Regions from separate parts of the Pseudomonas sp. DY-1 genome, predicted to be linked through region 1. Evidence: predicted binding sites of a transcription regulator. Region 1 holds the regulator's gene; each other region holds the start of a gene.

Region 1 (4,656 bases):
GGACCGCCAACTGGCCCCTAAGGCAAGGTATTTGAAATGGGTAGTATGCATCCCGTACAGGTGATCGCGGTGACCGGCGGCAAGGGCGGCGTCGGCAAGACCAACGTGTCCGTGAACCTCTCGCTGGCCCTGGCTGATCTTGGCCGTCGCGTCATGTTGCTGGACGCCGACCTCGGCCTGGCCAACGTCGACGTCCTGCTCGGCCTCACCGCCAAGCGCACCCTGGCCGATGTGATCAATGGCGAATGCGACCTGCGCGACGTGCTGTTGCAGGGACCGGGGGGCATTCGTATCGTCCCGGCCGCCTCCGGCACCCAGAGCATGGTGCAGCTTTCGCCCATGCAGCACGCCGGCCTGATCCAGGCATTCAGTGAAATCAGCGACAACCTCGATGTGCTGGTGATCGACACCGCCGCCGGCATCGGCGATTCCGTGGTCAGCTTCGTCCGGGCAGCGCAGGAAGTGATAGTGGTCGTCTGCGACGAACCGACTTCCATCACCGACGCCTACGCGCTGATCAAGCTGCTCAACCGCGATTACGGCATGAACCGCTTCCGCGTGCTGGCCAACATGGCCCACAGCCCGCAGGAAGGGCGCAACCTGTTCGCCAAACTGACCAAGGTTACCGACCGTTTCCTCGACGTCGCCCTGCAGTACGTGGGTGCCGTGCCCTACGACGAGTCGGTGCGCAAGGCCGTGCAGAAGCAGCGCGCGGTCTATGAAGCCTTCCCGCGTTCGAAGTGCTCCCTGGCCTTCAAGGCCATCGCGCAGAAGGTCGACAGCTGGCCGCTACCGGCCAATCCGCGGGGCCACCTGGAGTTCTTCGTCGAGCGGCTGGTCCGGCAGCCGTCTGCGGAAACCCCTGTATGACACCCGCCACGGGGCTGCGTATGTACGGCAAGGCACAGGCAAGGGATTCGCAACATCAGTTGATCGAGCGCTATGCCCCCCTGGTCAAGCGCATCGCCTATCACCTGCTCGCGCGCCTGCCGGCCAGCGTTCAGGTGGAAGACTTGATGCAGTCCGGGATGATCGGGTTGCTCGAGGCCTCGAAGAAATACGACGGTAGCAAGGGCGCCAGCTTCGAAACCTACGCCGGCATCCGCATCCGCGGGGCCATGCTCGACGAAGTCCGCAAGGGCGACTGGGCGCCGCGCTCGGTGCATCGCAATACGCGCATGGTGAGTGATGCGATCCGCACCATCGAGGCCAGAACTGGCCGTGACGCTAAAGATCAGGAAGTTGCTGCCGAACTTGGATTGAGTCTCGAAGACTACTACGGCATCCTGAGCGACACCTTGGGCAGCCGCCTGTTCAGCTTCGACGACCTGTTGCAGGACGGCGAGCAGGGCGGCGTGCACGAGGACGCCGGTGTCACCCAATTCTCGCCTTCCCATGATCTGGAAGAAGATCGTTTCCAGGCCGCGCTGGCTGATGCCATCGCGAACCTGCCGGAGCGTGAGCGCCTGGTGCTGGCGCTGTATTACGACGAAGAACTGAACTTGAAGGAAATCGGTGAAGTGCTGGGGGTCAGCGAGTCGCGAGTCAGCCAGTTGCATAGCCAGTGCGCGGCACGTCTGCGCGCACGGCTGGGCGAATGGCGCGCGCGCTGAGCGGTACACCGCTTTCGGATTTGAATGGCGTCCCCGGCAAGAGGGGCGTTTGAGACTGTACGGAGGTCGACTTGGACAAGAACATGAAAATCCTCATCGTTGATGATTTCTCGACGATGAGACGCATCATCAAGAACCTCTTGCGCGACTTGGGATTCACCAATACCGCCGAAGCGGACGACGGCACCACCGCCCTGCCGATGCTGCACAGCGGAAACTTCGACTTCCTCGTGACCGACTGGAACATGCCTGGCATGACCGGTATCGATCTGCTGCGCGCGGTACGCGCCGATGAGCGCCTTAAGCACCTGCCGGTCCTGATGGTGACTGCCGAGGCCAAGCGCGACCAGATCATCGAAGCGGCTCAGGCCGGTGTGAACGGCTATGTGGTCAAGCCTTTCACTGCCCAGGTCCTGAAAGAAAAAATCGAGAAGATCTTCGAGCGGGTCAACGGCTGAATGTCAGCCGCGAGGGCACCATGGACCAGAAAGAACACCTGCTGGGAGACTTCGAGTCGACCCTGAAAGTCCGTGCGCGGGAATTGGTGGATAGCCTCGAGAAAGGCAACTTCACCGACGCCGTGCAACTCATCCACGAACTCAATCACGTCCGTGATCGCGGCCTCTACCAGGAAGTCGGCAAGCTCACTCGTGAGTTGCACAACGCCATCGTCAACTTCCAGATCGACCCGCATCTGCCCCATGCCCAGGAAATGTCGCAGATCGCCGATGCGACTGACCGTCTTTCCTATGTGGTGCAAATGACCGAGAAGGCCGCCAACCGCACCATGGATCTGGTGGAGGAAAGCGCGCCACTGCTCAACGGCCTGAGCGACGAAGCCCAGAAGCTGGGTGAGGAATGGAGCCGCTTCATGCGTCGGGAAATCGGTGCGGACGGATTCCGTGACCTGGCCCGCCGCATCGAGCAGTTCCTCGCCCGCAGCCAGCGCGATACCGATGCGCTGTCCGGCAAGCTCAACGACATTCTGCTCGCGCAGGACTACCAGGACCTCACCGGCCAGGTGATCAAGCGCGTGACCCAGCTGGTTACCGAAGTGGAGAGCAACCTGGTCAAGCTGGTGATGATGGCCAGCCAGGTAGATCGCTACGCCGGCATCGAGCACGACCACGACGCGCTGCGCGTTGAGCTGGAACAACAAAAAAATCCTTCCAGGGGTGAAGGTCCGCAGATCCATGCCGATATACGTGAGGACGTAGTGTCCGGACAGGACGACGTCGACGATCTGCTATCCAGCCTTGGGTTTTAGGGAGCACTCCACTTATGAGCTTCGACGCCGATGAAGAAATCCTCCAGGACTTCCTGGTAGAGGCCGGCGAGATTCTGGAGCAACTGTCCGAGCAGCTGGTCGAGCTGGAAAGCCGCCCGGACGACATGGACCTGCTCAACGCGATTTTCCGTGGTTTCCATACCGTGAAAGGCGGAGCTGGCTTCCTCCAGCTCAATGCGCTGGTGGAGTGCTGCCACATCGCCGAGAACGTTTTCGACATCCTGCGCAAGGGCGAGCGCCGCGTGGATGCCGAGCTGATGGACGTGGTGCTTCAGGCCCTGGACACGGTCAATGAAATGTTCCGCGAAGTACGTGAGCGCAGCGAACCGACGCCTGCGACTCGGGAACTGCTGGCTGCCTTGTCGCGTCTCGCTGAGCCGGCAGGCGCCGAGCCCGTGGTTGCTTCTTCGGTAGCTCCTGCTTCGGTGATCGTGGAGTCGGCTCCCGTCGAAGCGAAAGCCGATATCACCGACAGCGAGTTCGAGCAGTTGCTCGACGCGCTGGGCGATAACGCTGGTGGTGCCGCTGAGCCGGTTGCAGCCACTGCCGATGAAATCACTGACGACGAATTCGAAGCGCTGCTCGACCAGTTGCACGGCAAGGGCAAGTTCGTAGCTGCGGTTGAACCGGAAGCCGCCGTTGCGGCCAGCACCCCGGTGAGCGCCCTGGCGAGTGCTGGCGCGGGCGACGAAATTTCTGACGACGAGTTCGAGGACCTGCTGGACCAGCTGCATGGCAAGGGCAAGTTCAATGGCGCCGCTGAAGTCGCTGCCATCGCCCCGGCCGCTCCCGTCGTACCGGACGTACCAGCGAGCGGTGAAAACATCACCGATGACGAGTTCGAAGCGCTGCTCGATCAGTTGCACGGCAAGGGCAAGTTCAACGGTGCTACTGAAGAGCCGGCCGCGACCCCCGCTGTCAGCCGTCCTTCCCCCGTCGCTGCTCCAGCTCCAGTTGCCAGACCCGCTGCCAAGACCGAGCCGGCCTCGGCACCTCGTCAGTCCGCTGCACCTGCCGCCGCTGGTAATGGCGCTGCCGGTCCCGCAGTGGCCAGTGAGGCGGAAACCACCGTACGGGTGGATACCGCGCGCCTGGACGAGATCATGAACATGGTCGGCGAGCTGGTACTGGTGCGTAACCGTCTGGTACGCCTGGGCTCCAACAGCGGCGACGAGTCCATGGCCAAGGCCGTGTCCAACCTGGACGTGGTCACCGCCGACCTGCAGACCGCGGTGATGAAAACGCGGATGCAGCCGATCAAGAAAGTCTTCGGCCGTTTCCCGCGGCTGGTTCGTGACCTGGCGCGAAACCTGAAGAAGGAAATCAACCTCGAGCTGGTGGGCGAGGAAACCGACCTGGACAAGAACCTGGTCGAAGCCCTGGCCGATCCGCTGGTGCACCTGGTGCGCAACGCCGTCGACCACGGCATCGAATCGCCCGAAGAGCGCGAGGCCGCTGGCAAGCCGCGCACTGGCCGCGTTGTCCTCTCTGCCGAGCAGGAAGGCGACCACATCCTTCTGATGATCACCGACGACGGCAAGGGCATGGATGCGGCCGTACTTCGCGCCAAGGCCGTGGAGAAGGGGCTGCTGGACAAGGATGCCGCCGAACGCCTGACTGAGCTGGAGTGCTACAACCTGATCTTCGCCCCGGGCTTCTCAACCAAGACCGAGATTTCCGATGTGTCTGGCCGCGGCGTCGGCATGGACGTGGTGAAGACCAAGATTTCCCAGCTCAACGGCACGGTGAACGTGT
Region 2 (4,656 bases), 1.9 Mb from region 1:
GGCAAGGCCATCCCCTCCAGCAAGGTCCAGATCATCCAGAACCTCGAGGGCGGCATCGTCTCCGAGATTCTCGTGCGCGAAGGCCAGGTAGTGGACAAGGGCACCGTGTTGCTGCGTCTGGACGACACCCGCTTCAGGTCCAACAAGGGTGAGAGCGAAGCGGACCGCCTTGCGCTAATGGCCAAGGTGGAACGTCTCTCAGCGGAGGCCGAAAGTCGTGAGATGGCACTACCCGAAGAGATTACCCGCGACGCACCGCAACTGGCCGAGGACGAGACGTCCCTCTACCGGGCACGCACCGATCGCCTGGAAAGCGAACAGCGCATCCTCAGCGAACAACTCAGGCAGAAGAAACAGGAACTGGCCGAATTCCGTTCCAAGAGCCAGCAATACCGCTCCAGCCTCGGGCTGATTCAGCAGGAGCTGAACATGTCCCAGCCGCTGGTGAAGGCCGGTGCCATCTCCCAGGTGGAAATCCTTCGCCTGCAGCGCAGCGCCGTGGAAACCCGTGGCGAACTGGAAGCCACCAACCTGGCCATTCCCCGCGCCGAATCGGCCGTGTCGGAGATCGAGCGGAAGATGGAAGAAAGCCGGCTGTCCTTCCGTTCCGACGCCTTCAAGGAACTCAACGAAGCCCGCACCGAACTGTCGAAGATCACGTCCAACAGCAAAGCCATCGACGACCGCGTCAGTCGCACCACCGTGGTATCGCCGGTGCATGGCGTGATCAAGCAGTTAAAGGTCAACACCATCGGCGGCGTGGTCCAGCCCGGCAGCGATCTGGTGGAAGTGGTGCCGCTGGAGGACAGCCTGCTGATCGAGGCGCGCATCCGCCCGCAAGACGTGGCCTTCCTGCACCCTGGCCAGAAAGCCATGGTCAAGTTCACCGCCTACGACTACACCATCTACGGCGGCCTCAAGGCTGGGCTGGAGCTGATCAGCGCCGACACCATCCAGGATGAGGAAGGCAAGAGCTTCTACCTGATCCAGGTGCGCACAGAGAAGAATCATCTGGGCAAGGACGATCACCCGCTGCTGATCATCCCTGGCATGGTCGCCACGGTGGACATCATCACCGGCCAGAAGAGCGTGCTGGACTACCTGCTCAAGCCGGTGCTGAAAGCCCGTCAGGAAGCGATGCGCGAGCGCTAGGCCGTGAACGAACTGTAGCGTGGAAGTCGCTTTTCATTTCCACCATTCGACGCTGAGCTGAACACCGCTGGTGGATGAAAAGAGCGTCATCCACCGTACGAATTTCCTGTGGTAGCCAATTCATTCGCGATGCGGAACCACGGACCGCTGCGCGGCCCTTCGCGAATAAATTCGCTCCTACATGAAGCAGGCCGTGCCAATGACCGGGATCGGCGCTCGTCATGAGCCGTGATTCTTCCTGAAGGTCTCTTCCCCCATCGCCTCGATCTGCCCCTGGATCAGCGCATCGAACGGTCGCAGCAGGTTGTCGTAACGCGCCGGCGCTTCGAGGATGTCGAGGGCGGCAACGATGGCTTCGATCGTGGACAGCGCCCCGGCCATCGGTGCCTTGCGCAAGCGGTAGCGGGAGGTCAGCCCGGCCGGCAACGTCACACGCGGCAGCGCTTCGAGTTCGGGGTTGAGGTAGAGCAATTTGCGCGCCTTGCGCCAGGTTCCGTCGGGCACCACGAGGAGCAGCGGACGCGGATCGTCGTCGGCCACTTCGGCCACAGGGCGGGCATCATCGCCGGGGAACAGCAGGCAGGCGCGGTACCGGGTATCGGCGAGTGTCTCGGCCAGATCAATGAATCGCTCGCCCACGCGCAGCTCCGCATTCGCCAATCCAAGGGCCGCCAGGCGCGCGGTGTTCAGGGCATGGTTCACCTCGCTCGGGTGCTGCAACAACAGCACCCGGGTGCGGCTGGGCAGATGCGGAATCAGCGGGCACAGGCAATGGGTTTCGGGGCGCTGGCAGCGGGGGCAGTGCGGGCGGGGCATGAAGGATCTCCTGAGAGGAGCATTCTGCCACAGGGCATCCGGACGACATGCTGTAAGGGCCATATCAATTGCCGACCGGACCGCAGGGCCGGCCTGCGGAATTGCAGAGGATGCTGTGCATCCCTTGGCGAATGAATTCGCCCCTACAAGGAACCCACCTGCACCGGCCTACCGATTGAACCGCTCCGCCAGGCTGTGCAGGTAGTCAGCCATGCGCTCCAGATCCTGACTGATGGCGGCGCCTTCCTGGGCCTGTCCCGCGCTGTGGTCGGAGAGCTGCGCGATGCGGGTGATCTGCCGACTGATGTCCTCGGCCACATGGCTCTGCTGCTCGGAAGCGGCGGCCATCTGCTGGCTCATTCCGGTGATTCGGGTCACCGCCTGGCTGATGCCTTCCAGGGCTTCGCGCACAGCCTGCACGCTGTTCACGCTGTCGCGGGAGATGACCTCACCACGACTGGCGGTGGCGACCGCACGATCGGCACCGGCACGCAGTGACGCGATGATCTCGTGGATCTGCTCGGTGGACTGGCGGGTGCGTGAGGCCAGGGTACGTACCTCGTCCGCCACCACGGCGAACCCCCTGCCCTGCTCACCCGCCCGCGCCGCCTCGATGGCGGCATTGAGCGCCAGCAGGTTGGTCTGTTCGGCAATGGCGGTAATCACGTCTGCCACACTGCCGATGGACTGGGTGGACTCGGCCAGATCATGCACTGCACGGCCGATCTCACTCACCGCTTCGGCCATGTGGCGCATGGCATCCAGGCTTTCGCCGGCAAGGTCGTTGCCCTGACGGGCCAGCCGCTCGGCTTCCTCGGCGGCGTGGGCGGTGTGACTGACGTTGTGGGAAACCTCCTGGATAGTCGCTGCCATCTCGTTGATGGCCGTGGCCGACTGATCCGTCTCACTACGCTGCTGCTCCAGCAACTCGGCTTCCGAGCGGGACAGGCGCGCGGCCTCGGCAGCTCGCTGCTTGACGCTCTCGCCGGCATCTTCAAGGCGCGTCAGGGCCGTCTGCAGGCGCGCCTCTTCACTGATCATGGCCATGTCCAGCAATGCCTGGGCACCCCGGCTATCGGTGTAGGTCAGGGCCACCAGGCCGCTGGTGAAGGCCTTGGGATGCCCGGCCAACGTGCGGCGGATGGTCTGCCGATAGCGATACAACTGGAAGGAGCCGAGCACGAGCATTGTCACCAGGGTCAACAGCAGCGACGGCCAACCCTGCAGCGACAGGTTGCCGCCCAAGAGCACCAGGGTGGCCAGTATCACCGGCCAGGAGCGCATGAAGTCGTAGCTCCAGTATTCCAGTTGCGGCACCGGCGACTTGCCAGCCCGCAAACGGGCATAGAGCGCATCGGCCCGAGCGATCTGCTCGCGGCTGGGCACCGAGCGAACGGACTCGAAACCGATCATCCGGCCCTCTTCGTAGACAGGTGTGACGTAGGCGCTGACCCAGTAGAAGTCGCCGTTTTTCGAACGGTTCTTCACCAGCCCCATCCAGGGCTTGCCCTGCTTGAGGGTCTCCCACATATGGGCAAACACCGGCGGCGGCATGTCTGGGTGGCGAACGATGTTGTGAGGCTGGCCGATCAGTTCTTCGCGGGTGAAACCGCTGATGGCGACGAAGGCATCGTTGCAGTAGGTGATCTTGCTGTTGAGGTCCGTGGTGGATATCAGCCTTTCATCGGCGCTGAACGTACGCTCCCGCTGGCTCACGGGCAGATTCTGACGCATGGCTGACATCTCCTTGTGAATGGGCGCTTTGCCACTCGTCCCGGTAAAAGAGGTCTAGCACGGCGAACACGAAAACCCACAAGAACTGTGAGGTCACCCCCACGACAATGTGATGCGCGTCGCAATAAATCCGTGAAACTCAACGCAGGTTCAACTGCGCCCGCAGCAGGTCGCGGAAGGTGAGGATCAGCGGCTCCTTGGCCCGCCCCCGGCGCAGGATCATGGAGAACGGCGCCTGGTAGCCGAAGGTCGCCGGCAGCAGTGCTCGCAGACTCTTCTGTTCGACCCAGGGTTGCGCGTAGTGCTCCGGCAGGTAACCGATGTAGGCGCCGGAAAGCACCAGGATCAATTGCGCCTCCATCGACTCCACGGTCGCCGCACTGTGCTTGAAACCATGGCGCGCCAGTTCCGCCTGGCTCCAGTAGCCGCGCCCGACCATACGCTGCTGGGTGATGAGCTCAGCGGGAATGCGCCGCTCGTTGTACAGCGGGTGGCGTTCACTGCAGTAGAGCCAGTGCTGTTCGCGATAGAGCGGCTGGTAGACCAGGCCGTTCATTCGCGTGGAGAAGGCGCCGATGGCCAGGTCCAGGCGGTTATCCAGCACGCCGAGTTGCAGGTCATAGGGGCTCATCACCGAGAGGTGCAAGTGCACCGCCGCGTGTTCCTGGCTGTAGGCGCCGATCACTTCGGCCAGTGGCAATGCCGGATCGCTCACTGTGGAGTCGAGTACCCCGAGGTTCAGCGTGCCGCGCAGCTCGCCCTTGAGGGACGCGGAATAGCGCTCGAAGCTTTCCAGTTCTCCCAACAGACGCAGGGTTTCCTGATAGTACAGCTCGCCTTTGCTGGTCAGGCTGAACCCACCGCGCCCGCGATGGCAGAGGGTCAGGCCCACCTGCCCTTCCAACTGGCTCATGTAGGTGCTGATGGCCGAAGTCGAGAGGTTCAGCTCCTGCT
Region 3 (4,656 bases), 1.2 Mb from region 1:
CCCTGTTGGTGGTTGGCCAGGCGGTTCAGCGCCTGGCTGACCTGGGCGGACTCCTCGGCCTGGCCGGAGAGCGATTCGGTGACGTCGCGGATCGCCGCCACGTTGCGGTTGATCTCCTCGGCCACCGCGCTCTGTTCCTCGGCGGCGCTGGCGATCTGCAGGTTCATGTCGGTGATCACCGTCACCGCTTCGCCGATGCGTTGCAGCGCAGTCACCGCCTGTTCCACCTGCTCGACACTGCCCTGGGCCTGGCGGTGGCTGCTGTGCATCGAACCGACCACCTCGCGCGTGCCGTTCTGCAGGCCCTCGATCACCTGGCGGATTTCCTCCACCGAGTCCTGGGTGCGCTTGGCCAGGTTGCGCACTTCATCGGCCACCACCGCGAAACCGCGGCCGGCCTCGCCGGCACGCGCCGCCTCGATGGCCGCGTTGAGCGCCAGCAGGTTGGTCTGCTCGGCGATGGCGCGGATCACTTCCAGCACCGAGCCGATCTGCTCGCTGCTGTTGGCCAGCGCCTGCACCTCTTCCATGGCCGCACTCATTTCGCTGGCCAGTTGCTCGATGGCGCTGGTGGTCTTGCCGATCACGCCGAGGCCTTCCTGGGTGGCGTGGTCGGCCCCCGCGCGGCTTCGGCGGCCTGGGCGGCGCTGCGGGCGACGTCCTGGGCGGTGGCGCTCATCTCGTTGGAGGCGGTGGCCACCTGGTCCACTTCGCGGTACTGCTGCTGCATGCCGGCGCTGGTCTGGCTGGCGATGGCGGCGGACTGGTCGGCGGTGCTGCGGGCGTCCTGCACCGAGCGTTTCACGTCGGCAATGATCGGCTGCAGCTTGTCGAGGAAGCGGTTGAACCAGCCGGCCAGTTCACCCAGTTCGTCCTGGCGGGCGTAGTCCAGGCGGCGGGTCAGGTCGCCTTCGCCACTGGCGATGTCCTTCAGCATACTGGCCACGCCGAGGATCGGCCGGGTCACGCCACGGGCGGTGAGCCATACCAGCAGCAGGCCGGCGACGCCGGCGACGAGGCCGATCAGCAGGCCGGTGAGGTTGGCGGTGTCGTTCTGCTGGTCGAGTTTGGCATCCAGTTTCAGGGCCGGTGCCAGCAGGACCTTCTCGGGAACTTCCAGCAATACGCTCCAGGGCGCGGCGGTGGGGATCGGCTTGAACGGCTGCATCACGCGCAGCATGCCGTCGTGCTCCATTTCCGCGGATTTGCCGGCCTGCAGATTGCTGGCAAGTTCCGCTGCCTTGTCACCGAAGGCCTTGTCCAGTTTGGCGCTGAGCAGACTGGCATCGCGGCTGTGGCCGGCGAGTAGGCCAGCTGGGCTGATGATGCTGACGTGGCCGTTGCCGTCATAGAGCTCGCGATTACCGGCCATGCTCAGTTGCTGCAGGCTCTCCAGGCTGATGTCCAGGCCCATGACGCCAACGGTCTTGCCGTTCAGTTGAAGCGGGAAGGCAATGCTGGTCATCAGTACCTGGCGGTCGCCCACGTTATCGAAGTAGGGGTCCAGCACACAGGCCTGGCCGGTTTTCATCGGGCAGGTGTACCAGGCGTTATAGGGCGCGCCGCTGGGGCCGGTGCTGCTGTCGGCGAGCAGTTCCTCGGTCATCGACTCGGATTCGAGCTTGCCGGGAGTCGGTTGGGACCAGTACAGGGAGAAGCGACCCTTGTCGTTGCTACCGAGCTCGGCCTGGTCGACGAAGAGTTCGTCCTTGCCGTCCAGGGCGTTGGGTTCGAAGACCAGGTACAGCCCCAGGATCTCCGGATTCGCCTCCAGGCTGGTGCGCACCTGGCGGGTCAGGTCTTCGCGCAGGTCAAAGGCGTCGAGGAAGCGTTTTTCAGCCTGTTCCTTGAGGAACAGGACCTGACGCGAGAAGCCTTTGCCGTACTGATAGTTGTCCATGAAGTAGCGCTGGATGCGGATGGCCTGGAGTTCCGAACGAGCTTGCAGGCTCTGTCGGGCGCTCTGGTCGAGCATCTGGCTGCTGTCGGCTTTCACCAGGCTGGCGCTGCGCTTGGACTGGTACAGGGACGAACCGACCAGCAGGGTCACGATGGCCAGCAGGCAGAGTCCGGCCAGCAGGGTGATCTTCCACTGGATGGACAGGCGATTGAACGGCATTGGGGCTTCCTTCTGTCTCGTCGGAACTTCATTCGTTGTCGGCGCGGCTGGCGATTTCTTGACGCAAAGACGACGAATAGCCGTGCGGAATGCACGAGGGCGCAATTTGCAGGCAAGAATTATGCACACTCCGACCAATATTCCGAACGCTTTTGACAGGAGGGGCCGCTTTCGGCAGAGTGCGCGCTTTTTTTTGCGGCAGAGTCCTTGGCTGGCAAGGCTCGAAGAACCGAGGAGTGGCGATGAATGCGGTAGTGGCGGCGGTGGGGATCATGCTGGTCCTCAGCCTGTGCCGGGTACATGTGGTGGTGGCCCTGATCATTGGTGCACTGGCGGGCGGCATGGTCGGTGGTCTGGGCGTCGACGGCGCCCTGGCGGCTTTCAACAAAGGTCTAGGTGGCGGTGCCACCGTGGCGCTGTCCTACGCGTTGCTGGGCGCATTCGCCGTGGCCATCGCTCGTTCCGGCCTGGCCCACGCGTTGGCCGACAAAGCCCTGGCGCTGGTGGGCAAGCAGGAGGCCAACGAGGGCGGTGCACTGAAATGGGGCCTGGTGGCGTTGCTGCTGTGCGTGGCGATCTCCTCGCAGAACATCCTGCCAATCCATATCGCGTTCATTCCGCTGCTGGTACCGCCACTTCTATATGTATTGACGCGCCTGGCCATCGACCGCCGCCTGATCGCCTGTGTGATCACCTTCGGCCTGATCACGCCTTACATGTTCTTGCCAGTGGGGTTCGGGAACATCTTCCTGAACGAGATTCTGCTGGCGAATGTGGTGAAAAGTGGCGTGGACGTTACCGGTGTGAATGTCACCGAGGCTATGTTGATACCGGCACTGGGCATGGTCGCCGGTCTTCTCATTGCGGTGTTCATCAGCTATCGCGGCAAGCGCATCTATGACCTGGAACGCATTGCCCAGGCCGAACAGGTCAGCGTTGCATACAACCCATTGAGCCTGGGTGTGGCGGGCGTGGCGATCGTGAGTGCCTTCGTGGTGCAGCTGTTGCTGGATTCGATGATCATCGGTGCGCTGCTGGGCTTCGTGATTTTCTCGGTGTCCGGCGTGGTGCGCTGGAAAGAGACGGACGATCTGTTCACCGAAGGCATGAAGATGATGGCGATGATCGGCTTCATCATGATTGCCGCCTCGGGCTTTGCCGAGGTGATGCGTGAAACCGGTCACGTCGCGACACTCGTGGACGCCTCCGCAGGCTGGATCGGCCACAGCAAGGCGCTCGGTGCGCTGCTGATGCTGCTGGTGGGTCTGCTTGTGACCATGGGCATTGGTTCATCCTTCTCCACGGTGCCCATCATCGCGGCCATCTTTGTGCCGCTGTGCGTGCAATTGGGTTTCAGCCCGCTGGCCATTGTCAGCATTGTCGGCACTGCTGGTGCCTTGGGTGATGCCGGTTCTCCGGCTTCCGACTCGACCCTGGGCCCTACCGCCGGCCTGAATGTGGATGGCCAGCACAACCATATCTGGGACACCGTGGTGCCGACCTTCCTGCACTACAACCTGCCGTTGCTGGCCTTCGGCTGGGTTGCGGCGATGGTGCTGTAGGGCGCGCCACAGCTGGTGTTCGTTTAGTTATTTCGACTCAGCGGTCGCTTAAGGTACGAGCGGGGTTGCCGATATATCGACAACCCCGCTGTGCGTTCTGGCCCTGCTTTCCGAGGATTGCTCGATGCGTTTGACTCTGAAGACCAAACTGTTGCTGCTGGCCCTGGTGCCGGTGATCCTCTTCGCGCTCGTGCTGTCTGGCGCCGTGACCAAGGTGATCCACAGCCTGGCCGAAAACGAGGTCAAGAACACCCGCGAGCGCCTGATTGCGGAGAGTCGCCTGGAGCTCAGGAACTACATGCAGATAGCCTTGGGATCGGTGCAGGCGCTCTATGACGCATCCGCGCCCGGCGACACCGCCAGCCGCGACCAGGCAATCGCCATCCTGTCGAAAATCAAGTACGGCAAGGACGGCTACTTCTTCGGTTACGACTCGCAGGTGGTTCGCCTGTTCCGCGGCGATAGCCCGGTGGACGTAGGCAAGAGCTTCACCGGTCGCAAGGACCCAAACGGCGTTGCGGTGAACGACCGTCTGGTGGCAGTGGCCAAGGACGGTTCCAACTATGTCGAGTACAGCTCGTCATTGCCGGGGAACGAGAGCGTCCTGGTTCCCAAGCTGGGTTACAGCTATTACCTGCCCAAGTGGGACATTGCGCTGGGCACCGCAGTTAACCTCGATGGCGTGGCTGCGCAGGTGGCCGAGGTGGAAGGAGAAATCGACGAGCGCGTAAGCACTATCGTGACCAGCGTGGCAGTAATCGCCGCAGTGCTGCTGGTGATCTTCGGCCTCGTCGGCCTGGGCCTGGCCAACGCCCTGGTGCGTCCGTTGCAGCGCATCAAGGCCAACCTGGATGACATCGCTGCTGGCGAAGGCGACCTGACCCGCCGTCTGGCAGTGGACAGCCAGGACGAACTGGGTGAGCTGGCGGGCTCCTTCAACCGTTTCGTCGAGAAGATTCACGGTCTGGTGCGTCA

The links. Region 1 encodes FliA, which starts transcription of late flagellar genes. Its sites were predicted from a motif close to CTAAAGTTTNNNNNNNNNNNGCCGNTAA; they were not measured.
Region 2: a site for FliA is predicted at 3,168-3,195, ahead of D6Z43_RS10580 (methyl-accepting chemotaxis protein). Genes of this name have one in related genera too.
Region 3: a site for FliA is predicted at 2,155-2,182, ahead of D6Z43_RS07320 (methyl-accepting chemotaxis protein). Genes of this name have one in related genera too.

Annotation. Positions count from the first base shown of each region.
Region 1 is NZ_CP032616.1:274,530-279,185, forward strand. Features, by position in the region: gene fleN (flagellar synthesis regulator FleN) at 37-870, shown strand; gene fliA (RNA polymerase sigma factor FliA) at 867-1,613, shown strand; gene D6Z43_RS01515 (chemotaxis response regulator CheY) at 1,697-2,071, shown strand; gene D6Z43_RS01520 (protein phosphatase CheZ) at 2,092-2,880, shown strand; gene D6Z43_RS01525 (chemotaxis protein CheA) at 2,895-4,656, shown strand, end outside.
Region 2 is NZ_CP032616.1:2,223,424-2,228,079, forward strand. Features, by position in the region: gene D6Z43_RS10570 (HlyD family type I secretion periplasmic adaptor subunit) at 1-1,152, shown strand, start outside; gene D6Z43_RS10575 (tRNA-uridine aminocarboxypropyltransferase) at 1,372-1,968, opposite strand; gene D6Z43_RS10580 (methyl-accepting chemotaxis protein) at 2,137-3,156, opposite strand; partial or broken gene D6Z43_RS28770 (PAS domain-containing protein) at 3,391-3,711, opposite strand; gene D6Z43_RS10585 (LysR family transcriptional regulator) at 3,842-4,656, opposite strand, start outside.
Region 3 is NZ_CP032616.1:1,498,746-1,503,401, reverse strand. Features, by position in the region: gene D6Z43_RS28715 (methyl-accepting chemotaxis protein) at 1-530, opposite strand, end outside; gene D6Z43_RS07320 (methyl-accepting chemotaxis protein) at 584-2,119, opposite strand; gene D6Z43_RS07315 (Na+/H+ antiporter family protein) at 2,362-3,681, shown strand; partial or broken gene D6Z43_RS28710 (cache domain-containing protein) at 3,806-4,630, shown strand.